Regions from separate parts of the Streptomyces sp. DT2A-34 genome, predicted to be linked through region 3. Evidence: riboswitches for the same ligand, from Rfam matches in the RefSeq annotation. Region 3 holds a riboswitch; each other region holds the start of a gene.
The links. Region 3 has a riboswitch for cyclic di-AMP ahead of QQM39_RS23635 (M23 family metallopeptidase). Riboswitches for the same ligand answer to the same signal wherever they lie in the genome.
Positions count from the first base shown of each region.

Region 1: another riboswitch for cyclic di-AMP. It lies ahead of QQM39_RS16455 (C40 family peptidase); the one in region 3 lies ahead of QQM39_RS23635 (M23 family metallopeptidase).
Region 2: another riboswitch for cyclic di-AMP. It lies ahead of QQM39_RS26865 (transglycosylase family protein); the one in region 3 lies ahead of QQM39_RS23635 (M23 family metallopeptidase).

Region 1 is NZ_JASTWJ010000001.1:3,770,275-3,779,680, forward strand. It holds gene QQM39_RS16430 (DUF5691 domain-containing protein) at 1-1,007, shown strand, start outside; gene QQM39_RS16435 (cobalamin B12-binding domain-containing protein) at 1,097-1,519, opposite strand; partial or broken gene QQM39_RS16440 (esterase/lipase family protein) at 2,167-3,026, shown strand; gene QQM39_RS16445 (M23 family metallopeptidase) at 3,335-4,855, shown strand; gene pcrA (DNA helicase PcrA) at 4,925-7,411, opposite strand; cyclic di-AMP (ydaO/yuaA leader) riboswitch at 7,809-7,976, shown strand; gene QQM39_RS16455 (C40 family peptidase) at 7,985-9,151, shown strand.
Region 2 is NZ_JASTWJ010000001.1:5,976,305-5,985,710, forward strand. It holds gene QQM39_RS26835 (SurA N-terminal domain-containing protein) at 1-443, shown strand, start outside; gene QQM39_RS26840 (nucleoside triphosphate pyrophosphohydrolase) at 585-1,562, shown strand; gene QQM39_RS26845 (hypothetical protein) at 1,757-3,430, shown strand; gene QQM39_RS26850 (tetratricopeptide repeat protein) at 3,346-3,876, shown strand; gene QQM39_RS26855 (cytochrome P450) at 3,873-5,153, shown strand; gene QQM39_RS26860 (transglycosylase family protein) at 5,321-6,352, shown strand; cyclic di-AMP (ydaO/yuaA leader) riboswitch at 6,558-6,757, shown strand; gene QQM39_RS26865 (transglycosylase family protein) at 6,762-7,457, shown strand; gene eno (phosphopyruvate hydratase) at 7,774-9,054, shown strand; gene QQM39_RS26875 (septum formation initiator family protein) at 9,148-9,406, shown strand, end outside.
Region 3 is NZ_JASTWJ010000001.1:5,308,821-5,318,226, reverse strand. It holds gene QQM39_RS23645 (PrsW family intramembrane metalloprotease) at 1-532, shown strand, start outside; gene QQM39_RS23640 (aldo/keto reductase) at 701-1,648, opposite strand; gene QQM39_RS23635 (M23 family metallopeptidase) at 1,798-2,823, opposite strand; cyclic di-AMP (ydaO/yuaA leader) riboswitch at 2,835-2,992, opposite strand; partial or broken gene QQM39_RS23630 (PP2C family protein-serine/threonine phosphatase) at 3,226-4,254, opposite strand; tRNA gene QQM39_RS23625 (tRNA-Met) at 4,397-4,470, opposite strand; gene QQM39_RS23620 (dihydrofolate reductase family protein) at 4,527-5,660, opposite strand; gene QQM39_RS23615 (MarR family winged helix-turn-helix transcriptional regulator) at 5,732-6,247, shown strand; gene ribA (GTP cyclohydrolase II) at 6,393-7,037, shown strand; gene QQM39_RS23605 (S8 family serine peptidase) at 7,135-9,406, opposite strand, start outside.

The DNA.
Region 1 (9,406 bases), 1.5 Mb from region 3:
GCGCCCGTGAGCCCGCCGCCGCCCGCGAGCTGCTGACCGCGACGTGGGCCACGGAGCGGGCCGAGGACCGGCTGATGTTCCTCGACTCGCTGCGGACCGGGCTGGGCCCGCAGGACGAGCCGTTCCTGGAGCAGGCGCTGACCGACCGGAGCCGCAATGTCCGGGCGACGGCAGCCGAGTTGCTCTCGGCACTGCCGGGTTCGGCGCTCGCCGCGCGGATGGCGGTGCGCGCCGGGGCGTGCGTGGCGGTGGACCACACGGGACAGACGCCGGCGATCAGTGTCGAGGCGCCGCACGAGTGCGACGCGGGCATGGAGCGCGACGGAGTCGTGGCCAAGGCTCCGTCCGGACGGGGTGAACGGTCCTGGTGGTTCGGCCAGTTGGTGGAGGCAGCACCGCTCAGCACGTGGCCGGGGCGGCTCGGGGGGCGTACGCCCCAGGAGATCGTGGCGCTGCCGGTGACGGACGACTGGCAGGGCGAGCTGCACGCCGCGTGGTGCCGGGCGGCGGTACGGCAGCGGGACGGCGAGTGGGCGAGGGCGCTGCTCGGGTCGCCCTCGGCTCCCGAAGCGGGCGGACCGGGAGCGGTGTCCTTGGCGGAGCGGGCGAAGCTCCTCGGCACGCTGGGCTCCGCCGAGCGTGCCGAGTGGGTCGCCGGGTTCATCGCGACGCACGGCCTGTCCGAGGCGTTTCAGCTGCTCGGGGTGTGTGCGGTGCCGTGGGCCGCGCCGCTCGGGCGGGCGGTGGTCGACGCGCTCAACATCGCGCGGGACGCGGGGAGTTATCCATGGAGTTTCAGTGGTGTGATGGGCCTGGCCGAGCGCTGCCTCGATCCGGCCGAGGCAAGCCGCCTCGACGGTCTGCAGGCGGTGCCGGACGAGTCGGAGGACGCGTCACCGGGGGCCGGGGGGTACTGGGCGGAGGCGTTTCAGCGGCTGGCCACGACGTTGCGGCTGCGGGCGGCCATGATCGAGGAGCTGGAACCACTCGGCCCGTCCGGCGCTTGAGGACGAGGCCGGTTCAGGGCCGAAGCGGGGGTCCGGGGGCAGCGGCCCTCAGGGACAGTCACCCCCACCTGCCCGCAGCGGAAGTCGGCTCAACCGCCGGAGGCAGCCGGCTGACGTACGTTCGCCCGCACCCAGTCCACGATCGACTGCGTCGTGGCCCCGGGCGTGAAGATCTCCGCGACGCCCTTCTCCTTCAGCGGGGCGATGTCCGCCTCGGGGATGATCCCGCCGCCGAAGACCAGAATGTCCTCCGCGTCGCGCTCCTTGAGGAGTTCGATCACGGCGGCGAAGAGGGTGTTGTGGGCACCGGAGAGGATGGACAGGCCGATCGCGTCGGCGTCCTCCTGGATCGCGGTGTCGACGATCTGCTCGGGAGTCTGGTGAAGGCCGGTGTAGATGACCTCCATACCGGCGTCGCGCAGTGCCCGCGCGATGACCTTGGCCCCCCGATCGTGGCCGTCGAGTCCCGGCTTGGCCACCACCACGCGGATCGGACCGGCTGCCACACCCATCACTGCCTCCATGAAGCGACTACATCCATCCGTACCGACAAGTACCGCTCATCTATGAGTTATGCCGCACAGGCGGCACATCCCATACATGGTGCGCGTATGGCACTTTTCCGCTGCTCACCGCATCGGACGCGCCACCACGGTACGGACGCCCCGGGCCACGCTGCCCGAAGAAGTGAACGAACGTTATCTCCAGCATCCCGCAACCGGCAGTTTCGCGGTGCAGACCGAGGGGGAAATCACACGGTGGGACACGTTCGCCGCGCACCGTTCCACATCTCTGCGGCACACGGGCCGCAGCAGCTTGCGGTACCCGCGTCGCAGCGGAACCACGCGCAACGGGAGCCGCAACGAGGTCGCCGCACCACCGCGCCGCAGACCGCGCGCCGTGGCGGCGCGGCGCATCGACGGTCGCACGAAGGGCACGCAGGGCAGGCAAGGCACGACAGCGGGGGACCTCGTCGTCACACCGGCAGGGAGCCCCGCCAGGTCTTCGGCGCACCCTGGCCGACAGGACTGGCTCACGCCACGCGCCTCGCTCACCCCCCGCGCTCTCCTCATGCCCCGCCGGCCACCTCCGCCGCGACTTCCCACGAGGGCACACGGGGGCCGAAACCGTCCTCCTGCGTGCCGCAAGGAGGTCGGCCATGAAGGTCACCGGGGCAGCACTCCCCTTTCTACCGCTCTGTCAGCGCCTGCTCCCGAGCAGACTCGCCGGCCTCTCCCTGACCCTGCTGAAGGCGACCGCACTGGAGATCGCGATCCTCGCCGGACACCTGCTCCTGTACCCCTCCGGCATCACCCAGGAGCGCCGGACCACCCCCGCACTCCCCCCACAGGACACCGCCCAGCTGCCGACGGAGACCAAACCCCCCGTCGTCCTGCTGCACGGCTTCATAGACAACCGCTCGGTCTTCGTCCTGCTGCGCCGCAGCCTCGCCCAGCACGGCAGGCACCAGGTCGAGTCGCTCAACTACTCCCCCCGACCTGCGACATCCGCATCGCCGCCGAACTGCTCGGCCGGCATATAGAGGGGATCTGCGAGCGCACCGGCAGCAGGCAGGTCGACATCGTCGGGCACAGCCTCGGCGGGCTGATAGCGCGTTACTACGTGCAGTGTCTCGGCGGCGACCTCAGGGTCCGCACGCTCGTCACGCTCGGCACGCCGCACTCCGGCACCCGCGTCGCCCCCCTGGCGAACGCGCATCCCATCGTGCGTCAGATGCGCCCCGGCTCACCGGTCCTCGAGGAACTGGCCAGGCCCGCGCCCGGCTGCCGTACCCACTTCGTGAGCTTCTGGAGCGATCTCGACCATCTGATGGACCCGCTGGAGACTGCCTGCATCGACCACCCGGACCTGATGGCGCAGAACGTCCGCGTGACCGGCATCGGCCACCTCGCCCTGCCCGTGCACCCCGCCGTGGCGACCGGGATACGGCAGGCCCTCGACACCGCACGGACAGGAGCGGAAACCGCGGCACAGGCCGACGGCCTGACAGTGGCGTGACCGCCACCCCTCAACAGCTCCCACGACACAGCTCCCGCGCCGACCTCGACAGCAGCCCTCAACACCCGACTCACACTCGGCTCACAGACTCAGAACAGCACACCGACATCGAACAATCTTCGAACACAAGGCCAACTCGCGCCCACAGTCCGCCAAAACACGGCCGAATGCCCGTTTCCTTCAGGCGCGAAACCTGCCGAAGATTGTCGTGCCCGCGTACCGCCGGGTACAGTCGCCGCACTGCTCTGGCAGCCCCTGTTGTCGAGGCGAGAGAGAAGTTGGTGAACGATCGTCACCCGTCGGGGACCATGACCTCCCCGGCTACGGCTTCCGATGCCGCCTCGGCGCACTACGCGTCGTACGGCGCCCAGGAAGCCCACTACGGTGACTCCACCAGCTACGGCGCCTACGACGCCACTCAATTCAGCGCCGCCGGCCACGCCCACGCCGCCCCGACCTTCGACGCGGACCCCCTGTTCGGCAGCCTTCCCGGCGAGAACACGGGCGCGTACGACACCACACAGTGGTCCACGGGCAACCACCAGACCGTGAACTACGACGCCTACGCGACCCAGCACCACGCCGCCTACGACACCGGCACGTACGACGCCACGGCGTGGACGGCCGAACACGAGCGGCTCGCCTTCGTCCCGCAGCAGGCCACCGGCCACGACACATCCGGTCACTGGGACGCGAGCAGTTGGCTCCAGCCCGACCAGTCCGGCGCCCCGGCCGACCAGACCCAGCAGTGGGAATGGGGCACGCAGGCCTTCGACACCGGGGCGTACGACGCCACGCAGTGGAACTCCGACGGCGGCACCGGCACCACCGCGCAGGCAGCCGACGAGTACGAGCAGTCAGCAGAATCCTTCGATCAACAGGCGACCGCGCACTTCGAGCAGATCGACCACGCCGCCCCCACGACGTACGACGACCCCGCCGCGTACGACGACCCCGCCGCGTACGACGACCCCGCCCAGCACGACGCCGAGTTGAGCGCCACCGGCGATCTCCCCGCCGCGGCCCCGCTCCTCGACGGCCAGGAGGAGTCCACTCCGGCCCCCTCCCCACGCGCCGCCTCCCGCAGCGGCTCCCGCTCCCGCCGCCGTACACCCCCCAAGCGCTCCGCTCTGCTGACGGTCGCCGTGCCCTCGGCGTGTGTGATGGGCGTCGCGGGGATCGCCGCCGCCTCCGTCGGCACCCTGACGACCGACGACAAGGACACGGCGACGACGGCGTCGGACGGCCAGGCCGTGAAGCCGTCCACCGCGAACAACAAGTTGGACACCCAGCTCGAGAACCTCTCCGCCGGCGCCGACGACTTCGCCGACCGGGCCAGCCGTACGCAGGAGCGCATCGACCTGAAGGCGCAGCAGGCGGCCGAGAAGAAGAAGGCGGCGGAGGAGGCGGCCCGCAAGGAGCGGCTGCGCCCCAAGTTCGCCCTTCCGGTGGCGCAGCACGGCCTCAGCGCCTACTACGGCCAGGCCGGCATCAACTGGATGTCCGTGCACACCGGCATCGACTTCCCCGTCTCGTACGGCACGACGGTGATGTCCGCGACCGACGGCACTGTCCGGACGCAGTGGAACAGCGCCTACGGCAACATGATGATCGTGACCGCGAAAGACGGCACGGAGACGTGGTACTGCCACCTCTCCAGCTACCGTGTCGCCTCCGGTACGACGGTGAAGGCCGGCGACCCGATCGCGTACTCCGGCAACTCCGGCAACTCGACCGGCCCGCACCTGCACTTCGAGGTACGGCCGGGTGGCAGCTCGGCCATAGACCCGCTTCCCTGGCTGCGCAGCCACGGACTCGACCCGTCGTAAGCGGCCCGACGACTTCGACGTCTTCGTTGTGCGCCCCCGCTCTGCAGCGGGGGCGCACACTTGTCACTGCTAGAGCTTCTCCACCGGCGCGTACCGCAACAGCAACCGCTTCGGCTTGGTGTCCCCGAAGTCGATCGTCGCCTCGGCGTTCCCACCCGTGCCCTTGACCGCCATCACGGTGCCGAGCCCGAACTGGTCGTGCGTGACCCGGTCCCCGACCGCCAGCTGGGCGACCGGCTTCTCCGAGGTACGGCGCGTGGCGAAACCGGACGCGCCCGAGGCCGCGGAGCGCGAACGGGACGAGGACAGCGAGGCAGCCACACCGGACGCCGGGCCGGAGGAAACCGGCGCGGACGCGCCCGTGCGCTTCCAGTCCACGTGCTGCGCCGGGATCTCCTCCAGGAAGCGGGACGGCGGGTTGTACGACGGCTGCCCCCACGCGCTCCGCATCGACGACCTGGTCAGATAAAGCCGTTCACGCGCGCGCGTGATGCCCACGTAGGCGAGCCGCCGTTCCTCCTCCAGCTCCTTGGTCTGGCCTAGGGCACGCATGTGCGGGAAGACGCCGTCCTCCATGCCGGTGAGGAAGACGACCGGGAACTCCAGGCCCTTGGCGGTGTGCAGGGTCATCAGGGTGATGACGCCGGAGCCGTCCTCGTCCTCATCGGGAATCTGGTCGGAGTCGGCGACCAGGGCAACCCGCTCCAGGAAGGCGGCGAGCCCACCGGACGCCTCCCCTTCCTCCGACTCCTGCTCGAACTCCAGCGCCACAGCGGCAAGTTCCTGGAGGTTCTCGATCCGGGTCTCGTCCTGCGGGTCGGTGGAAGCCTGCAACTCGGCGAGGTAGCCGGTGCGTTCGAGCACCGCCTCCAGGATGGTCGCCGGTCCCGCGCCGGACTCGACGATCGTACGGAGCTCCTCCATCAGCGTGTTGAACCGCTTGACGGCGTTGGTCGACCGCGCGGCCATGCCGTACGCCTCGTCCACGCGCCGCAGCGCCTGCGGAAAGCTGATCTTCTCCCTCTGCGAAAGGGCGTCGATCATGGCCTCGGCACGGTCACCGATGCCCCGCTTGGGCACGTTCAGAATCCGCCGCAGCGGCACGGAGTCCTCGGGATTGGCCAGCACCCGCAGGTAGGCCAGGACGTCCCGGACCTCCTTGCGCTCGTAGAAGCGGACCCCGCCGACGACCTTGTACGGCAGGCCGACGCGGATGAAGACCTCTTCGAAGACACGGGACTGGGCGTTCGTACGGTAGAAGACGGCGACATCGCCGGCCTTCGCGTCCCTCGCATCGGTCAGTCGGTCTATCTCCTCGGCGACGAACTGTGCCTCGTCGTGCTCGGTGTCGGCGACATAGCCGGTGATGCGCGCGCCCGCGCCCGCGTTGGTCCACAGGTTCTTGGGACGGCGCGACTCGTTGCGCTCGATGACCGCGTTGGCGGCGGTCAGGATCGTCTGCGTGGAACGGTAGTTCTGCTCCAGCAGGATGGTCGTCGCGTCCGGGTAGTCCTCCTCGAACTGGAGGATGTTGCGGATGGTCGCGCCGCGGAAGGCGTAGATCGACTGGTCGGCGTCACCCACCACACACAGCTCGGCGGGCGGGATGTCGTCCTCGCTGGGCGGTACGTCGACCGGGTGCTCGCTGGTCCCGACGAGCTCGCGCACAAGGGCGTACTGCGCGTGGTTGGTGTCCTGGTACTCGTCCACCAGCACATGGCGGAAGCGACGGCGGTAGTGCTCGGCGACGTCCGGGAAGGCGCGCAGCAGGTTGACCGTCGTCATGATCAGGTCGTCGAAGTCGAGGGCGTTGGCCTCCCGCAACCGCGACTGGTACATGGCGTAGGCCTGGGCGAGGGTCTTCTCGAAGCCGTCCGTCGCCTGAGCGGCGAAGTCCTCCTCGTCGATCAGCTCGTTCTTCAGATTGCTGATCTTGGCGCTGAAGGACTTGGGCGGAAACCTCTTCGGGTCAAGATCCAGGTCCCGGCAGACGAGCGCCATGAGCCGCTTGCTGTCGGCGGCGTCGTAGATCGAGAAAGAAGACGTGAACCCGAGCTTCTTGCTCTCCCTGCGCAGGATGCGCACGCACGCACTGTGGAAGGTCATCACCCACATCGCGTTCGCACGCGGGCCGACGAGCTGCTCGACGCGCTCCTTCATCTCGCCCGCGGCCTTGTTGGTGAAGGTGATCGCGAGGATCTGCCCCGGGTGCACGTTCCGCTCGGCGAGCAGGTGGGCGATGCGGTGGGTGAGCACCCGCGTCTTGCCGGACCCGGCGCCGGCCACGATGAGCAGCGGGCCGCCGGAGTGGACGACGGCCGCACGCTGGTTCTCGTTCAGCCCCTCCAGCAGCGCGGCCGCGTCGATGGCAGGGCGCGGGGCGCCGTCGCGGTAGTAGGCGTCCCGGTCCGGAGGCACGTCGAACTTCCCGCCGAACAGATCGTCCGGAACCGGCTCCGGAGTGTGATCGTCCTCGGGCGGCGGCGGGAGTTCTTCCTCGTGGCCGCGTGGGGCCTGGAGGTCTGCCAGGAAGCTGTCGTCAAAGAGGCTGCTCATCGCTCTCCGAGTCTAGGGCGCCCCACTGACAGCCCGCGGCCACCCCGAGAACATCGCCTGTTTCAAACCCAGATGATCTTCCAGATCCACCCGCCCCCCCGCGCCTCCTCACCCTGTCCACCCATCCCGTCACGGTCCGCAATCAACCGAAAACCCGCACCCCACCCGCCGCGGATCCCGACACCAGCAAAGCTCAACATCACCCAAAGTCCACACCCAACCCAAAGAATCGCAAACAACCCCAAACCCACCCCCACCCGCCACAGTCCGCAACGCCCTGACCCAAGGTCACGAAAATGTATCGGGCATATCGAACATCAACCTTCACAGGGGCCACACGAGTTGGCTACCGTGCCGGACAGGCCGTACGACCCCCACCGGCGAACGTCGCCGGGCCGCACGGCCTCCGCCGAGTCCGGTACGCCGCCGCGCTGCCGGAGCCGGGGACCCACCGAACTTGGGGTGAATCGGCCCGATCCCGCCCAGGGAGAGGCCGTAGGGCAACCCTTCCGGACCACCCGCCCGAACCCGACAGCTAACTCGGTAGGCGGAGTACGGAAGGAGTCGCCTCCCTTGGCGTCGCACCGCAAGTCGCGTCCCGCGGGTACGCGCGTAGCAGGCATACGGACCCCCGCCCTCGCCACGGCGGCCCTCACCTCCGTGGCCCTGCTGTCCCAGACGGCCAACGCGAGCCCCTCGGCGGACGACAAGCCGAGCCTCGAAGAGGTCGAGAAGAAGGTCGACGACCTCTACCGCCAGGCGGAGTCGGCCACCGAGAAGTACAACGCGGCCAAGGAGAAGACCGCGAAGCAGCGCAAGCGCGTCGACACCCTCCTCGACGACGTCGCCCAGCGCACCCAGAAGCTCAACGACGCGCGCGAGGAACTCGGTCGCAACGCCGCCGCCCAGTACCGCACCGGCGCCACCGCCCCCGACACGGCGACCTTCCTCCTCGCGGACACCCCGCAGGACTACTTCGACCAGACCCAGCTGATGGACCGTATGACCGGCCGTCAGAAGGGAGCGGTCGACGACTACTTCACGCAGCAGTCCGCGACGATGAAGAAGCGCCAGGAGGCCACCCAGAGCCTCGAGACGCTCACCGAGTCGCAGAACGACCTGCAGACCGCCAAGACCACCGTCCAAAGGAAGCTCGCTGACGCACGCGAACTCCTCTCGAAGCTGACGGCGGAGGAAAAGGCGCGCCTGGCCGCGATCGAGAAGCGCAAGCAGGAGGAAGCCGCACGTAAGGCCGCAGAGCTGGCCCGGCAGCAGGCAGAGGCGGAGCGCCAACGCCAGGAGGCCGCCCAGCAGCAGGAGAGCACCGAGCAGCCGTCCGACTCGAGCACCTCGGACTCATCCGCGACGGACTCCTCGTACGCCACCAAGGCCGAGAAGGCCCTCGCCTTCGCCCGCTCCCAGATAGGCAAGCCGTACGTCTGGGGCGCGACCGGCCCCGACTCCTACGACTGCTCCGGCCTCACCCAGGCCGCCTGGAAGGCCGCCGGCGTGGACATCCCCCGCGTCACCTACGACCAGGTCAACGCCGGCACCACGGTCTCCCTCTCCAACGCCCAGCCCGGCGACCTGATCTTCTTCTACGACGACGTCACCCACGTGGGCATCTACATCGGCAACGGCATGATGATCCACGCCCCGAAGCCCGGCGCCTACGTCCGCGAGGAGTCGGTCTACTACGACGGGGAGTCGTCGATCCACAGCGTGGTCCGCCCGGCCTGACGCCGCACGCGCGCGTGGCGGAGCTTCCGACACGCGCGCGTGGGAGTACCCCCGCGGCGCCGCACCCGCGTACGGCGGGAAGGGGACGTGCCGGGGGGTGTCCGCCCGCAGAGTCGGGCGTCAAGACACAGCACCTCTAGCCCAACGCCCACCGCCCGACCGAGGACGGACACCCCCCGGCACGGCCCCGACCCACAACCCACCGTTGGGCGCTACCCGCACCCCCACCCGACAGCAACAGGCCGCCGCAGGCAC
Region 2 (9,406 bases), 670 kb from region 3:
CGCAGGTCATCGCCAAGTCGGGCACCCTCCCGCGCGACGTGCTGCACAACCTCGTCCTCGACCAGGTGCTGCACCGCGCCGCGCAGGACGCGGGAGTGACCGTCACCCGCAAGGAGCTCCAGAAGATGCGCTCCGAGCTGGAAGGGCAGGTCGGCGGGGCCAAGGCGCTGGAAACGGCCTGGCTCCAGCAGTACGGCATCGCCCCCGAGCGCCTCGACGAAAACCTCCGCCTCCAGCTCGAGGCCCAGAAACTCGCCGCCGCGCTCGGCACCGACACCGGCAAGCCGGCCTTCTGGAACGCCCTGGCCGAGGCGTCCAAGAAGCTCGACATCGACCTCAACCCGCGCTACGGCACCTGGGACGTCCAGAAGAGCAGCCGGGCCGACGCGAAAACGCCGTGGGTGCGCGAGGTGACGGCGGCGGGGACGCCGCAGACGGCGTAGCGGGGTGGCGGGGCGGCAGCAGGGGTCGCCCGGCTTGTGGACAACGAGGGGCCGCGCTGAGCCCGGCTTGTGGACAACGGCTGAGCCGCCCGCCTGTGGATAACTCAGGGGGTTGTGCGTGGCTTGGGTTACGTTCGGATCGTGAACGCAACCAGTCCCGAAGCCGCCCCCGGCCGCATCGTCCTGCTCACCACCAGCCACCGTGTCGCACCCGGCCTGCTGTCCTGGCCGGCGTGGCAGGCGCTGCACGGCGCCGACCGTGTGCTGTGCGCGGACGGCGCGCATCCGCAGCTGCCGTATCTGCGCGAGGCCGGGATAGCGGTCGACGAGGCCGCCCCGACCGCCGAGGAACTGATCGACGCGTGCGCCGGCGGCCGCACGGTCGTGGTCGTGGCCACGGGCGAGGGCGAGCCGGCCCTGACGGACGGCCTGGCCCGCCTGGCGGGCAGCGGCCGCGTCCGGATGCCGGAGCTGGAGCTGCTCCCCGCCTCCTACGACCTCCCGGGCGCCCGCCTCCTCGACCTCGTCCAGGTCATGGACCGCATCCGCGCCGAGTGCCCGTGGTCCTCCCAGCAGACCCACAAGGGCCTGGCGAAGTACGGCATCGAGGAGGCGTACGAACTCGTCGAGGCGATCGAGGACGGCGACCGCGACGAGCTCCGCGAGGAACTGGGCGACGTCCTGTTGCAGGTCGTCTTCCACGCGCGGATCGCCGAGGAGGACCCGGAGTCCCCCTTCTCCATCGACGACGTGGCCGGCGGCATCGTCACCAAGCTCATCCACCGCCACCCGCACGTCTTCGGCGACGAGACGGCGACGACGCCCGAGGAGGTCAAGGAGCACTGGCTGCGCACCAAGGCCGTCGAGAAGCAGCGGAACTCGGTGACGGAGGGCATACCCCTCGGCCAGCCCGGCCTCGCCCTCGCGGCGAAGCTGGCGTCCCGGGTGCGCACGGCGGGGCTGGAGGTGCCGCTGCCGTCGGGGGAGGGCATCGGGTACGAGCTGCTCGCGATGGCGGTCCGGGCGGAGGCGGCCGGGGTGGATCCGGAGGCGGCCCTACGGGTTGCCGCGCGGGCATACCGGGATGCGGTGCGGGCTGCTGAGGGGGTGTCCTCTTAGTACCGTTGGGCCAACGGGCGGGAGCGAGGCGGGGGGCCGGTGTGCCAAGGGAGTCGTTGGAGGAGCTGAGGGACGCGCTGACGCGCGCCATGGTCGACTCGCGGGAGACTTCGCAGGAGGTCTTGCAATCGCTGAAACGGTCGAGCGTTCCCGGAGCGGTGGACCTCTGGGCCCGGACGGCCGGGATGGCGTCCATGGACAGCGCGGACGCCCGCGACTGGGTCAGTCTGCTGGTGGTCCTGCGCAGAAACCATCCCCAGGAGTTCTCCGCCCTCAAGGCCATCGGGGCCGACTACGCCGCCCCCGTGACCGGTGACAACGCCCGTGAGGTGATCCTTAGTGCCGCCGAGCTCGTCATCGGTGACCACGTGGCCGGTGACCACGTCGACTTCCGCGATTCCACGTTCCACCACCGTGTCGTGGGCGTGCAGTACAACCACTACGGCACCGTTCCCGCCCCGGCGCAGTGGCGGCCGGTGGGTGAGGTGGGGCCGCGGGAGTTCGGCGTACGCCCGACCCGGCCCGTCCCCGGGCTGCCCGACGTGCCGCCGTATGTGCCGCGCGACTGCGACGAGGAGCTGCGCGCCCAACTCGCCGGCAACAGCCTTGTGCTGATCCTGGGCGAACCGTGCGTGGGCAAGTCGTACACCGCATGGCATGGCGTGCGGTCACTGGAGGGGTACCGGCTGTACGCCCCGGACCCGGGCGAGGACCTCCGGCCGCTGGCGGCCACCCTGCGGGGCAACCCCGGCAAGTACGTCCTCTGGCTGGACGAGCTGACCGGCCATCTCGGCGCGGGCGGCCTGGACCTCCGGCTCCTGGGGCGGCTCAACGATCTCGGTGCCGTCGTGCTCGCGACGATGAGCCCCGACGGGTACTACCGGCGCCGGGCCGGGACCGCCCCGGGCGACCGGGTCGTCGCCGCGGCCCGCACGGTGGAGCTCGGGCGCGAGTGGAGTGAGGCGGAGCTGGCGCGGCTGGCGGCGCTCGACGACCGGCGGGCGTATCCGGCGTACATGTGGAGCGGCCGGGAGGGCCTGGCCACGTACTTCGCCGTCGGACATCACCTGTTCGACGAATGGCGTCGCGTGGGAACCCAACTGGAGCACCCACGTGGGCAGTTACTGGTCCGGGCGGCGATCGACCTCGCCCGCTGCGGGGTCACCGGAGCGGTGCCGGCCGAGCTGCTCAGGAGGGTCCAGGAGCTGTACCGGGCGGAGGACCGGGAGTCGTTCGAGGACGCCCTGGCCTGGGCGACGGCGCCGATGTTCGGGGTTTCGGGGCTGCTCGTGGCGGGCGAGGAGGAAGGCACCTGGCGGGCGTACGGCGCGCTCGTCTCGGAGGCGCTGAGATCGGGCGGCGATCTGGAGCCGGTGCCGGACGAGGTGTGGTGGACGCTGCTGGACGCGGCCCGGGAGCCGGACCCTGCGCTGCACTTCCCGGCTGTCCTGGACGCGGCCCGCACCGCGTTGCACGACCGCGTGGAGGCGGGGGACGCGGCGGTGGCGCTCGGGTTCGCTCGGCGTACCGAGGGGGACGAGCGTGAGGAGTGGCTGCGGCGGGCGGCGGACGCGGGGGACGCGTGGGCGGCCGTGGAACTGGCGGCGATTCTGCAGGACCGGGGGAGACGGGCAGTGCGCTCCCGTACCTGGAGCGGGCGGCCGAGGCGGGCAGCGCCAGAGCCGCGGCAAGGCTCGGCAGCCTGTTGCGGGACCGGGCCGAGCACTGGCTGCGCACGGCGGCCGAGGCTGGTGAGGGCGAGGCGGCGTATGAGCTGGGCGACATGGTGCTCGGCACGGGGCGCGACGACGAGGCGGTCCGCTGGTACCGCAGGGCCGCCGAGGCCGGGCATCCCGAAGTCGCCCTGAAGCTCGGCAAGTTGTTCAGCCAGTGGGGCCGGCCGGAGGCGGAGGCCTGGCTTCGTTACGCCTCCGACTGGGGTGATCCGCGTGCGGCGAACACGCTCGCGATCCACCTCAGTGGCACGGAGTCATTCGACGAGGCAGAGGTCGAAGCTCTCTTCCGACGGGCGGCAGAGGGTGGGATCCGGTCCGCCATGGTCAATCTCGGCGCCCTGCTGGAGAAAGAGGGCCAGTACGCCGAAGCGAGGTCTTGGTACCTCGCAGCAGAACGGCAGGGCTACCCCTTCGCGGCCCGGCACATCGCCCAGCTGCTGCTGACCCAGGGCAAGGAGGAAGAGGCAGCCGACTGGCGCCGCCGAGCCGCCGCCGTAGACCCCGAAGGCCTCCCCGAATCTCTCCCCCCACCACCGGGCCACACCCCCACCACCCCTGCGGATACCGTCAAGGAGTGACCAACCAGCCCCACCCCCCGAGCCCCACCCCCCAGTCCCCCGAACTCTTCAGCTGGGAGTTCGCCACCGACCCCTACCCGGCCTACGCCTGGCTCCGCGAGCACGCGCCCGTGCACAGCACCCGCCTCCCCAGCGGCGTGGAGGCCTGGCTGGTCACCCGCTACACCGACGCCAAGCAGGCCCTCGCCGACGCCCGCCTCTCCAAGAACCCGGCCCACCACGACGAACCCGCCCACGCCAAGGGCAAGACCGGCATCCCGGGTGAGCGCAAGGCCGAGTTGATGACGCACCTGCTGAACATCGACCCGCCCGATCACACCCGCCTGCGCAGGCTCGTCTCCAAGGCCTTCACCCCTCGCCGCGTCGCCGAGTTCGCCCCCCGGGTGCAGGAGCTCACGGACCGGCTCATCGACGGGTTCGCACAGAAGGGGAGCGCCGACCTGATCCACGAGTTCGCCTTCCCGCTGCCCATCTACGCCATCTGCGACCTGCTCGGCGTCCCCCGCGAGGACCAGGACGACTTCCGGGACTGGGCGGGCATGATGATCCGGCATCAAGGCGGCCCCCGGGGCGGCGTCGCACGGTCCGTGAAGAAGATGCGCGGCTATCTCGCCGACCTCATCCACCGCAAGCGCGAGGCACTCCCCGACACGCCCACCCCCGGCGAGGACCTCATCTCCGGCCTCATCCGCGCCTCCGACCACGGCGAGCACCTCACCGAGAACGAGGCCGCGGCGATGGCTTTCATCCTGCTGTTCGCCGGCTTCGAGACGACGGTCAACCTCATCGGCAACGGCACCTACGCCCTGCTCACCCACCCCGAGCAGCGCGCCCGCCTCCAGACCTCCCTCGCCGCCGAGGAGACCGCCCTCCTCGAAACCGGCATCGAGGAACTCCTCCGCTACGACGGCCCCGTCGAACTCGCCACCTGGCGCTTCGCCACCGAACCGCTCACCATCGGCGGGCAGCACATCGCACCCGGTGATCCCGTCCTCGTCGTCCTGGCCGCCGCCGACCGTGACCCGGAGCGGTTCACCGACCCCGACGTCCTCGACCTCGGCCGCCGTGACAACCAGCACCTCGGCTACGGCCACGGCATCCACTACTGCCTCGGCGCCCCGCTCGCCCGCCTGGAGGGCCAGACCGCTCTCGCCACGCTCCTCACCCGCCTCCCGGATCTGCAACTCGCGGTGGGTCCGGCCGAGTTGCGATGGCGGGGCGGCCTCATCATGCGCGGACTGCGTACGCTTCCGGTGGAGTTCACCCCTGTTGGGTGAGTACGTCCACCGGCGCAAACGTGACACGCGCTTAAGTCTGTGATCTTCACGTGATCTGCGCGGCATTAACTTGTGACAAGTGATCGTCTGCCTATACGTTCACGGATCAATGACGGCGCCCAGGTTTCACGCGCCGCAGTCACCGTTGTCTCGCGAAAGGTCCCCGCATGCTCTCCGGGAACGGTCGTCACCGTCGCCCCCGTCAAGCTCCGGCGCTCCTCGTCGCAGCCGGAGTGACCGGGTCCGCCATCGCCATCCCGCTCCTCGGCGCCACGGGCGCGAGCGCGGCCGAGGGCACCGTGTGGGACAAGGTGGCCGACTGTGAGAGCGGCGGCTCCTGGAGCGCCGACAGCGGCGACGGACGTTACGGCGGACTGCAACTGACCCAGGACGACTGGGAGGAGTACGGCGGCCTCGACTACGCCTCCAGTCCCAACCTGGCGAGCCGTTCCCAGCAGATCGCCGTGGCCCAGGACGTCCTCGCGGACCAGGGGACCAGTCCTTGGGGCACCTGTGCGGTGCTCAACGGGCTCACTCAGAAGTCCGGTTCGGTCGACCTCGACCTCGACACCGGCGTCGCGGAGGACTCGCCCTCCGAAGTATCCGGATCGTCCGGATTGCTCGATTCGTCGAGTTCGTCGAGTTCGTCGGGCGCATCGGACTCGTCCGATGCGGCGAACCCGTCCGATGACTCCTCGAATTCCTCCGACTCCTCGAACTCGCCGAGCGGCTCTCCCGACACCTCGTCCGAATCGTCCCAGGATTCCTCCTCTTCGCCCTCTTCATCCTCTATGACGGACAACTCCTCGAAGTCCGATACGTCCGCCGACGCAGGCGCCTCGCAGTCGCCCGACGGCTCACCCGTAGAGACGTCCAAGGGTGACAATCGGGACAACTCGGAGCAGGGAGAGGGCTCCCGGAGCCTCGTCGACACCGGAGCCATCGACTCCGAGGCGACCGGCTCCGGGCGTCATCGTGGCCCCAGTGCCGACGAGAGCGAGGCGACCGAGAGTGCCGTCAAGTCCTCCGGCCGCCATGCCTCGTACACCGTGCGCGCCGGCGACACTCTCGCCTCCATCGCCGACTCCCTTGACCTCGACGGCGGATGGTCCGCGCTGTACGACGCGAACAAGCGGGCCATCGGTACTGACGCGAACCACATCTTCCCCGGTCAGACCCTGGAAGTCCCCACCGAATAGGGGGCGAACGGGGTGAAAAACAGCCGGAGTTCGCGTCATGATTCGCACTGAATGTCCGCTTTGAATGCAGTGAGAGATAGATCTCAGAAGCCCTGATCGTCTTTGAAATTCCGCGAATCGCGTGGCTACGGTCATGACCGCTCGTCACCACGAGCCCCGGCTGCCGCAACGCCGAATCCTGCCAGCGGCCGTACGGGAACAGTCGTCGCGTCAAGCGCCGTAGGCAGGAGCGGGGGACCCAAGGTAAGCGCCGGGTCCGGCAGTTGAGGCCCTTCGGGGCCGCACGGCCGGAGTCGGCTAGGGGTGAAGCCGCGCAGTGGGAGCCGAAAGGCGAACGTGCGCGGCCGGGCAACTCAACCGGCCCGAACCCGACAGCTCACCTCGCAGGCGTCGGTGAGGGGATCTCTCCATGCTGTTTTCCAGCAAGGGCAAGCACCGTCGTCCGTCCAAGGCCGCTCGCGCCATAGCCGTCGTCGGCGTCACCGGCGCCGCCGCCGTGGCCGCCCCGCTGATGGCGGCCGGCAGCGCCTCCGCCGCCACCGCCTCCGAGTGGGACGCCGTCGCCCAGTGCGAGTCCGGCGGCAACTGGTCGATCAACACCGGCAACGGCTACTACGGCGGTCTGCAGTTCTCCGCCTCCACGTGGGCCGCGTACGGCGGCACGGCGTACGCCTCCACCGCCGACCAGGCCAGCAAGGCCCAGCAGATCGAGATCGCCGAGAAGGTCCTCGCCGGCCAGGGCAAGGGTGCCTGGCCGCACTGCGGCACCGGCCTGTCGAGCGCCGCCTACAACGGCTCCGGCTCGTCGTCGAGTGGTTCCTCGCAGAGCAGCGAGAGCACCACCCGCTCCACCGAGGAGCAGTCGGCCTCCCGCTCCAGCGAGCGTCCGGCCGCCAAGAAGAGCACCAAGACCGTCACCACCCCGACCGGCAAGAAGGTCAAGAAGGGGGACGGCGAGTACAAGGTCGTCAAGGGCGACACCCTCAGCTCGATCGCCGCGGAGCACGACGTCAAGGGCGGCTGGGAGAAGCTCTTCCAGCTGAACAAGGACATCGTCGAGGACGCGAACCTGATCTACCCGGGTCAGCAGCTGCACCTGAAGTAATACGAGGGCGGCAGCTGAACCACAGGGCCCTCACATCCGTGGACCTCATAGCGAAGACCTCGTGAGGGTCACCCCCGTCCCCCACGGGCTCCCCGCTCCGGTGCGTGTTCCCCCGTACGCACCGGGGCGGGGCTTTTCTTTCCCCGGATGTCGCCCATCCTTTGTTCCCCCTTTGTTCCGGCAGGAAACAATGGGTACGGTTCGGTCCTGTCCACGGGACGGTCGGTCGGCTGCCGATGTCCCCGAGGCGGTTAGGCTCTAGTCGCAAGGCTCACAGCCCCGCACTACCAGCGTCACATCCACGAAGGAGATGCTCGTGCCGTCCATCGACGTCGTCGTAGCCCGGGAAATCCTCGACTCGCGAGGCAACCCCACCGTCGAGGTCGAGGTCGGCCTCGACGACGGCAGCACGGGTCGTGCCGCCGTTCCGTCCGGCGCCTCCACCGGCGCCTTCGAGGCCATCGAGCTCCGCGACGGCGACCAGAACCGCTACCTCGGCAAGGGCGTCGAGAAGGCCGTCCTCGCCGTCATCGAGCAGATCGGCCCGGAGCTCGTCGGCTACGACGCCACCGAGCAGCGCCTGATCGACCAGGCCATGTTCGACCTGGACGCCACCGACAACAAGGGCTCCCTCGGCGCCAACGCCATCCTCGGCGTCTCGCTCGCCGTCGCCCACGCCGCCTCCGAGGCCAGCGACCTCCCCCTCTTCCGCTACCTGGGCGGCCCGAACGCGCACCTGCTGCCGGTGCCGATGATGAACATCCTGAACGGCGGCTCGCACGCCGACTCCAACGTGGACATCCAGGAGTTCATGATCGCCCCGATCGGTGCGGAGACCTTCTCCGAGGCCCTGCGCTGGGGCACCGAGGTCTACCACACCCTCAAGAAGGTGCTGAAGGGCCGCGGCCTGTCCACCGGCCTCGGCGACGAGGGCGGCTTCGCCCCGAACCTCGGCTCCAACCGCGAGGCCCTCGACCTCATCCTCGAGGCCATCAAGGAAGCCGGCTACACCCCCGGCGAGCAGATCGCCCTCGCGCTCGACGTCGCCGCGTCCGAGTTCTACAAGGACGGCTCCTACCTCTTCGAGGGCAAGGCGCGCTCCGCCGCCGAGATGACCGAGTACTACGCCGAGCTGGTCGAGGCGTACCCGCTGGTCTCCATCGAGGACCCGCTGTTCGAGGACGACTGGGACGGCTGGAAGACCATCACCGACAAGCTCGGTGACAAGGTCCAGCTCGTCGGCGACGACCTCTTCGTCACCAACCCCGAGCGCCTCGCCCGCGGCATCGAGGAGGGCGCGGCCAACGCCCTGCTGGTGAAGGTGAACCAGATCGGCTCCCTGACCGAGACCCTGGACGCCGTCGAGCTCGCCCAGCGCAACGGCTTCAAGTGCATGATGTCCCACCGCTCCGGCGAGACCGAGGACGTCACCATCGCCGACCTCGCCGTCGCCACCAACTGCGGCCAGATCAAGACCGGCGCCCCGGCCCGTTCCGAGCGCGTCGCCAAGTACAACCAGCTGCTGCGCATCGAGGAGATCCTCGACGACGCCGCGGTGTACGCCGGCCGTAGCGCGTTCCCGCGCTTCAAGGGCTGACAGGGCCCTTTAAGGGCAGCGTCGTACGTACGTCCCCGTACTCGGTCCCGTACCGTGTGCGGGGACGTACGCGTGTGAAACGGGAGGCGGGACATGGCCGTGAAGGACCGGGACCGGTTCTCCACCGCGACCAGGATCCGGTTGCTCGGAGAGCAGACGGCGGCCCGCGTCTACCGCTCCCAGACCAAGCGGCAGGCCCGGCGCTCCAGGCTCACCGGACGCGCCGCGCTGCTCGCGCTGGTCCTGTGCTCCCTGGTCGTGGCGCTCGCCTACCCCATAAGGCAGTACGTCTCCCAGCGCGCCGACATCGCCGACATGCAGCGGCAGAAGAAAGAGGCCGCCAGGCGGGTCG
Region 3 (9,406 bases):
CTTCGGGGAGTTCGGGTTCTTCGCCGTGTACGCGGCCTTCATGGTGCCCGCGTTCGGGCTGCTGACGTGGCTGGTGATCTGGACCCGGCAGCGTGAGCTGAGGACCGTGCGCGAGGAGTTGCCCGCCTACGTCGTCGCCGGGTGGCTGACGCCGGGCGAGCCCTTCGTGCTCGGCTCGATGCGGGCCAGGCGGATGGCACGGCAGTATGCGCGGCGCCGTGGGGGGCGGGCTGCGGCTCGGGGGGTGGCGCAGTACGAGGCGTACGCCACGTCGTTGGCCTTTCTACGGCATCGGGGGCGGCGTGGGCGGGCCGGGGCCGACTTCGTCGTACGGGAAAGGGAGTTGCTGCACGAGTTGTGGCTACGGCGGGAGCTGGCGCGGCCGGCGCTTGAGCAGGCGGGGGCCGCGCAGGCTTGGTCGGCGTACGGGTACGGGGCGCCGGTGCCGGTTTACTGGCCGGCGTATGGGCAGCCGTACGGGCCCAGGTATGGGGCGGCGCCGTATCCCGCGTACAACCCGTATCGGACGTGAGCGTCGGGGGGCGGAGTGGTTGGCTCGCCCCCGCCGCCCCTACCCGTCCCATCCCCCAGGGGCTCCGCCCCTTCGACCCCGCTGGGGCTGCCGCCCCAGACCCCGCTTCGGCCCTGAACGGGCCTCGTCCCCAAACGCCGGACGGGCTGAAATGCCGAGATGCCGGGCTCAGGCCGACGCCTCCGTCAGCCTCCCCAGTTCCTCGTCCGTCAGCCTCAGCTCCGCCATCCCCAGCAGCGCCGGTAGCTGTTCGAGTGTCCGGGACGAGGCGATCGGGGCCGCTACCGTCGGCTGGGTCGCCAGCCAGGCCAGGGCCACCGTGGCCACCGGGACCTCGTGGGCCTGGGCGACCTCGTCGAGCGCGGCCAGTACCCGTCGGCCCCGCTCCGTCTCCAGGTACTTGCCGGCGCCCTGGGCGCGCGGGCTCTGCACCGCCGTGCCGGCGCGGTACTTGCCCGTGAGGAAGCCGGACGCGAGGGCGTAGTACGGGACCGCGGCCAGGCCCTCCCGCTCGGCGAGGTTCTGGAGGTCGCCCTCGTAGGTGTCGCGGGAGACCAGGTTGTAGTGGGGCTGGAGGGCGACGTAGCGGGCCAGGCCCTCGCGGTCGGAGAAGGCCAGGGAGGCCGCCAGCCGCTCCGGCGAGATGTTGGACGCGGCGATGTGCCGGACCTTGCCCGCCTTCACCAGCTCGTCCAGTGCGCCGATGATCTCCTCGACCGGCACTTCCGGCTTGTCGAAGTGGGTGTAGTAGAGGTCGATGTAGTCGGTGCCGAGGCGGCGCAGGGAGGCTTCAGCGGCCGCCTTGATGTTGGCCGCGGTCAGGCCCTGGAAGTCGGGGTGCTGGCTGACCTTCGTGGCGATGACGACGTCGGAGCGGTTGGCGCGTGCCTTCACCCACTTGCCGATGATGGTCTCGGATTCGCCGCCCACGTTGCCCTCGACCCATGCCGAGTAAGAGTCGGCCGTGTCGATGAAGTTGCCGCCCGCCGCCGCGTAGGCGTCGAGGACGGCGAAGGACTGGGGCTCGTCCGCCGTCCAGCCGAAGACGTTGCCGCCGAGGGAGAGCGGGAAGACCTCGAGGTCGGAGGAGCCGAGCTTGCGCAGGGAAGCAGTCATGCTCCATAACAACGCCCTTGGCGGAGGCCGGTCTTCCGGGGCCGCCGCAAAGTTCCCGTAAACAAGCGGACCCCGGCGCTCCGAAAACCGGCAGCCCTGACGTCGGGGGGTTGCCGTCAGGACCGCCGGGGATCAGAAGTGGGGGAACCTCAGGGCGTAAGCCCCTTGCCGCGCAGCCACGCCAGCGGGTCGATGCCGCTCGTGCTGCCGTCGGGGTGCACCTCGAGGTGCAGGTGTGCGCCGGTCACGTTGCCCGTGGCGCCCACGCGGCCGATGACGTCGCCCGTGTTGACCTTCTGGCCGACGCTCACGCTGATCGAGGACTGGTGCGCGTACCAGAGCTCGGTGCCGTCGTCGAGGGTGAGCACCGTCTTGTAGCCGTACGACCCGTCCCAGCCGGCGAAGGTGATCGTGCCGGAGTGCACCGCCTTGATCAGCGTGCCGGTGGGGGCGGCGAAGTCGAGGCCCGTGTGGTAGCCGGAGGACCAGTAGGCGCCGGCCTGACCGAAGGTCGAGCTGATGGTGTACGAGGAGGTCGGCAGCGTGAACTGCTTGGCCAGCTCGGCCAGGCGCTCGGCCTCGGCCTTCTTGCGGGCCTCCTCCTCGGCCTTGGCCTTCGCGGCGGCGGCCTTGGCCTCGGCTTCCTCCTCCGCCTTGGCGGCCGCGGCGGCGGCCTCCTTCTCGGCGGCGGCGACGGCGGCCGCGGCGGCCTTGTTGTCGATCTGGTCCTGCTGCAGTTCGGCCTGCGCGATGATCCGGCTGCGCAGCGCCTCGCCGGCGTCGGTGGTGCCCTGCGTGGTCTCCTCGGTGGCCGTGCCCATGGTGCTGAGCGCGGTGGCCGTGTCCTCGGCGGGCTCGGCGGAGTCGTCGGAGATCAGGGGCAGGTCCGGCATGGTGATGGCGACCGGCGGCTTGCCGCTGTTCGCGCTGGCCATGCCGCCCGCGCCGACGGCGGCTATGACGCCGACGCCGAGAACCGTGGAGCTGCGGGCGAGTCCCCCGCCTCGCTGCTTGGAGACGCGATGCCTGCCGCGTACGGGACGAATGGACTCCGCGGTGGGGTTCCACTCCTCCAACGGGCCCTCGTCGGTGCGGTGGCGGTCGTAGCCAAAGGTGTCTGCACCGCGTTGACTCGGCACGAACGGGGCTTGCTGGGCAGGCCGGTTGGACGCCACGTGGGCGTGCTCCTTTCCTTCCTTCTCGCCTACCGGGTTAGCTGACGGGTTCGGAGCAGGAAGGTCTCCTACGCGCGTATACCGGCCGTGAGTTCACGGCGGCATCCATGCGATTCACCCCAAGGTGGTGGTTCCCCGGTTCCCTTGCGGGATTCGGCGCGTGCGCGCGGAGCCGCCTCTTGTGACGGCTGGGACGACCGCGCTGCGTTATCGAACGTTAATAGACGCGAGGTGCGGATTCCAAGCTGTTCCACTTGATCATTAACGATTCTCGCCTGGACTTACAGGTCATGAGCGTCCTAAATCGGGCGAGTTGGCCAGGGCTCAGGAATCACACAGGTATTGACGGTATGTCAGTTGTTATGCGGAGGGCGGTCGCCCGATCACGTCCGGTGACAACGATCACTGCCGTCGTACGGCGATGAGAGCCAGGTCGTCCGCCATGCCGCCCCCGGGGTGCCCGCGCGCCTCCGCCGCGAGCACGTCGAGCGGCGCGGCCGGCCTGCGACAGGCGTTGTCCCGTCCCGCGAGCCGCTCCTCAGCAGTGTGGCACCGCTCGGGAAGCCGGCCTCCTGGGCCCGGTCGGGCCAGGGCGCCGAGCTCGCCCATGCCGAGCGGCAGCGCGGGCTCGGGGGCGTGCAGCGAGCGCACGGTGCCGTCGGCGTACAGCAGCAGGGGCGGCGGATGTCCTCGCTCGACGAGGCGCACGGTCCCGTTGCCGTGCGGCAGCTCGGCGAGCACGACGGTGGTGAAGCCCTCGGAGGAGTCGATCCCCTCCCGCCGCGTGCGCTCACGCGGCAGCGCCCGCTGCAGCCGGTGCGCGACCGCCTCCAGCGTGGCCTCCTGCTCAGCGGCCTCCCGGAAGGCCCCGATGACGACGGCGACCGCCGCGACCGCCCCCATGCCCTTGCCGCGCACGTCCCCCACGAGGACCCGGACGCCGTGCGGAGTGTCCTGCACGGCGTCCAGGTCGCCGCCGATGGAGGCGCCCTCCTGCGCGGCCTCGTACCGTGCCGCGATCTGGAACCCGCCGATCCGCTCGGCGGGCTCGGGCAGTACGGCGCGCTGGGCGGCCTCGGCGATCTCACGGGCGGAGGCGAGGCGCTCGTCGCTGCGGCGGACGAGGACGTTGACGAGGACGGCGAGCGCGGAGACGGTGACCACGGTGGCCAGCTCGGTGATCACCTCTGCGCCGGGGGTGCCGCCGAGCGCGATGCGGAGCACGAGCAGTGCGGCGAAGGCGACGAGCCCCGTGAGCACCGTGCCGCGCAGCGAGTAGAGCGGGGCGGCGACGAGGGGTGCGGCGGTGGAGAAGGGAGCGCCGGTGAATTCGGTGGGCGTGGTGTAGTCGTACGCGCCCCCGGCCGCGATCAGCAGGGCGGGGAGCAGCCGGGCGAACCGGCGTGCGTGCGAGATCCGCCGTTCCTCCACCTCACCAGGGTTGCCGAAACGGGGTGGGGAGCGAGTGGTGAGGGCCGACCGGACGACGGGGGAAAGAGGGGCAAGCCCGTGGGCCGAACACCGGGAAAACACTCAGGGCCGGAACCAATTGGTTCCGGCCCTGAACTTTCAGTAGCGGGGACAGGATTTGAACCTGCGACCTCTGGGTTATGAGCCCAGCGAGCTACCGAGCTGCTCCACCCCGCGGCGATGACTCAATAGTACGCCATCCGCAGGACAGAAAGCACACGCCTTTCCCGGCGTCACGGCAGCAGGTGCCCATTCGGGGCTTTTGCCCGCTCTTCGTACTCCGGCAGGACCAGGACATCCACCCCCTCCCGCGCCAGCAGCCCGCTCCCGTCGGCGCCCACCACAAACGTGTCCGGCTCCCGCCAAGCCGTCACCACCCGCCGCACCCCGGCCTCCAGGATCAGCCGGGCGCAGGGCGCCGGCCGCGAGGCCCGCCGGGTGCACGGCTCCAGGCTGCTGTACACCGTCGCCGACGCCAGCCTCGGATCACCGGCCGCGATCTTCCCCAGCGCCGCCTCCTCCGCGTGCACCACGGGATCGTCGCCCTCCCTGGAGTGCCCCCGCGCCAGCTCCGTGCCGTCGGCCGCCACGACCACCGCCCCGACGCTGAAGGCCGTCTCCGACGGCGGGCACTGCGCGGCCAGGTCACACGCCAGTGCCAGCCAGTGCCGGTCCGCGGCGGAGGGAAGGGCGCCGACGCCGGGCGCCGTCGGCTCGTAGCGCATCAGGACGACGTCCTCGATCCGTCGCGTCTCCAGCAGCCGGAGCCGGCCGCCCTGGTACCCGCCCGGCCCGAACAGCCGCGGTGCGTCCGGGTCCCCGACGAACAGCGGCGCCAGCACCAGCTGGACCTCGTCCGCGAGGCCCTGCTGCAGCAGCTGCGTGTGGATCGTGCCGCCGCCCTCGACCATCAGCCGCTCGACGCCGTGCACCTCGCGCAGGTGCTCCAGCAGCGCCCGCCAGTCCAGGTCCGCGCCCAGTGCGACCACATCCGCCGCGACCGGCGTCCGCCGCAGCCGCTCCGCGCCCTTCTCCGTCGTATAGACGATCTTCTCGCCGCCCGTGTGCCAGAAGTTCGCCGCCGGATCCAGTTCGCCGGACGCGCTGACCGTGACCTTCAGCGGATACTCCGGTTTGCCCGCCGCCACCCGCGCGGCCCGCCGCTCGGCCGAGTTCACCAGCAGCCGGGGATTGTCCGCCCGGATCGTGCCGGCGCCGATGAGGATCGCGTCCACGCCAGCCCGCACCTCGTCGACGCGGTCGAAGTCGGCCGGGCTGGACAGGAGCAGGCGCTCGGGGGTGGTGTCGTCGAGGTAGCCGTCCAGGGAGACCGCGGCGGACAGCAGGACGTAGGGGTACGACGGCATCGGCGCGCTCTCCGGCTCGGTCGGGGAAACTCGGGCTTGGTTCAAGTTTGAAACAAACCTACACTGGGGGCATGACGACTCGCTGGCTCACCCCCGAGGAGCAGCGCGCCTGGCGCGCCTACATCGCCTCCGCCGCCCTCGTGGAGGACGCGCTGGACCGGCAGCTCCAGCAGGAAGCCGGCATGCCCCATCTGTATTACTCCATCCTCGCCACCCTGTCCGAGACTCCGGAGCGCCGGTTGCGCATGACCGATCTCGCGGAAGGGCTGAAGATCACCCGCAGCCGGCTGACGTACGCCGTGACGCGCCTGGAGAAGGACGGGCTGGTGCGGCGCGAGGACTGCCGCTGGGACAAGCGGGGCAGCATCGCGGCGATCACCGAGGAAGGGATGCGTGTCCTGGAGCGCACGGCTCCGGGGCACGTGGAGACCGTGCGGGCGCTGCTCTTCGACCGGCTGACCCCGGAGCAGGTCGGACAGCTGGAGGAGATCTTCACCGCGGTCGCCGAGGGCTTCCAGGGAGAGGACGCGCACGCCACCGCCGACGACGTGCCCTGGCGGCGGCGCTCCGGCAAGTCCTGTTCGTGAGGCACGAGTCCGGTCTGTGACGCGGGTCTGTGACGCGGCCGACAAACCTGTTGCTTCAAATTTAAAGCATGGGGTAGGGTCCTGGACCGAGGAGCTGCTTCAAATCTGAAGCAGCTGGCCCACGTACGGAACCCGGAGATCCCGCATGCCCGACTTCACCGCCGCCGCCACCCAGCGCGCCCGCGTCCGGGTCCCGCTGCGCTTCCACGACGGTTACTCCGTGGACGCCGAGCTGGTCACCTTCCACGGCCTGACCGACGGCCAGGAGCACGTGGCCGTCGTCCTCGGCGACCCGGCCCCCGGCACCACCCCCCTGGTCCGGCTGCACTCCGAGTGCCTGACCGGCGACGTCTTCGGCTCGGCCCGCTGCGACTGCGGCCCCCAGCTGCGCGAGGCCGTCGAGCGCATCGCCGAGCGCGGCGGGGTGCTGCTGTACCTGCGCCAGGAGGGCCGCGGCATCGGGCTCTACAACAAGCTGGACGCGTACGCCCTCCAGGACCAGGGCCTCGACACCTACGCCGCGAACGCCGCCCTCGGCCTGCCGGAGGACGCCCGCGACTACACGGCGGCCGCCCAGATGCTCACCGCCCTGGGCATCGGCGAACTGGACCTGCTCTCCAACAACCCCGACAAGGCCGACCAGTTGCGCGCCCTCGGCATCGAGGTCCAGGACCGCGTCCCCACCGGCGTCTTCGCCACCCCGGACAACGTCCGCTACCTGCGCGCGAAGGTCCTGCAGACCCAGCACACGCTGCCGCTGGGGGACCTCGCGGGGCTCAACGTGGGCTGAACGGGGGCAAGACGAAGGGGCGGGCGTCCGATGCCGGACACCCGCCCCTCAGTCGTACGTCGACCACAGCCTTACGACGACGGCAGCCTTACGACGACTACGGCGTGACCTTCTCGATCGTCACCCCGCCGACACCCGCGGTCGTCCCGCGCGTGTTCACCAGCCGTACCTCACCGAAGAGCTGCCGGCCCTCGGGCACGGCCCGCGCGACCGTGACGTTCGCCGCCACCTTCGCCGAGTCGCCCGTGCCGAGCTTCACCGGCGTCGAGTCGTCGGCCGTGATCGAGCCGAGCGCGGAGGAGAAGAACGCGTCCCGGTAGTCGTACGCGGTGGAGCCGGACGGCACCTTGAAGCCGACGACCTCGACGGTGTACTTGCCGGCGGCCGGGTTGGCGATGGAGACGGCCTCCTCGGAGTCGCCGTCCGCGGACTGGCCGACGAGCTTGCCCTCGGCGTCGTACACGTTCAGGTCGAGGTCGGAGGCCAGGTCGGAGACCTTGCCGATGGCGACGTCCAGCGACGTGGTGCCCTCGGGCACCTCGATGGTGCTGGTCTGCGTCTCACCGTCGGCGATGGTCGGCCGCGCGGTCTTCGACGAGCCGAGCGTGCCGCCCCTGAGGGTGCCCTCCACGGCCTCCAGCTTGTTGGTCACCGTCCAGGAGGCGGCGACCGGAGTACCGACCTTGGCCTCCGGCACGGTCACGGCCGCCGGGTCGAAGGACGCGCCGTACACGGTGGCGTTCAGCTTGTACGGGTTGTCCAGCAGGGCCGACGTACGGCGCGAGTCGACCTCGATCTCCCAGACGCCGGGCAGCGGGTCCTCGTAGGAGGCGATGTCCGGCGTGTTGGGGTCGTTGTCGGCGACCGGGGTGCCGTACGGGCTGATGGCGCTGAACAGCGTCCGGCTGCCCTCCGCCAGGCCGCCCAGCGTGACCTGGAGCGACTTCGTGCCCTCGGGGACGGTGACGAAGTACGACTTGACGTTGTTGCGCTGCACCGACCCGGACGCGGTGAAGGTGTGCTGGACCGGCGTGGAGACCACGACGGTGTTCAGGATCTGCTTGTCGACGCCCACGGTCCTCGGGTCGTCGGCCTCCAGGATCACGCTCTTGATGCCCGCGTGCTTCGGGGCGGCCTGGACCTTGACGGTCACCGCCTTGTTCAGCGGCAGGTCGACGACCCTCGGGCCGACGATCGAGAAGGTGCGGGCCTGGTTGTTCGCCAGGCGCAGGGTGTGCGGGAGCGAGCCGGCGGGACCGGACGTACGGGTGATCGTGACGTCGTACGTCTTCTTCTGCCCGGCCTTGAGGCCGCCCTCGCGGTCGTAGACGCCCGTGCCGAAGCCCGGCGTCTTCAGCGCCTGGTCGAGCGCGGTGTCGACCGGGGCTTTCACGGCGTAGTCGTGCGCGGTGGCGCCCGCCTTGATCGCCTTCCAGGCGTCGACGACGTCGATGAGGCCGGCACCCTCCTCGTACGCCTGAAGTCCCTCGATGTGGTGGGCGGTCGAGGTGAGCGCGGTGCGCAGCTTCTGGGGCGTCAGCTTGATGCCCTGCTGCTTGGCGGCGCTCAGCAGCAGCGCGCTCGCGCCCGCCGTCTGGGGGGACGCCATCGACGTGCCGTTGTACATGGCGTAGCCGGCCGGCAGCTTCCAGCCCGCCTCGGCGACCGGCGAGCCGGGCATCCAGGCCGGGATCGTGCTGACCGCGGAGCCGGGGGCGACGACCGTCGGCGTGAAGCCGCCGTCCTCACGCGGGCCGCGCGAGGAGAAGTTGAACAGCTGGTACTTGTTCTCGACGCCGGTGCCGTAGTTGGCGGCGAAGGTCTCCTTGGAGACACCGGCGCCGACCGAGATGACCTTGTCGGCCAGACCCGGGTCGGCGATGGTGTTGGCGCCGGGGCCGGAGTTGCCGCCGGAGAGGACGAGCTGGACGCCGTAGGTGTCGATCAGGCGGTTGTACAGCTCGGCGTCGGCGTTGTTGCCGTCGTTCAGGGGCGGCAAGCCGCCGATGGACATGTTGACGACGTCGACGCCGCGGTTGACGACGAGGTCGATCATGCCCTCGGTGATCGCGACGGTGGAGCAGCTGGGCCCGAAGAGGCAGGCGCGCGACGAGACGATCTTCGCGCCGGGGGCGGCGCCGTTCATCTTGCCGCCGAACATGCCGTTGGCGGCGGTGATGCCGGCCACGTGGCTGCTGTGCGAACCGGCGGTGAGGCCGATGTTGACGAAGTCGGCCTTCTTGCCGACCCAGTCGCCGCCCAGCGGATCCATCGGGACGTCCTTGCGGACCTCCACGACGAAGTCCTGGCTCTCGGGGATGTCCGTGGCCGGGTCGTCGGTGCCGAAGTGGCCGACCTGGTGGCCGTCC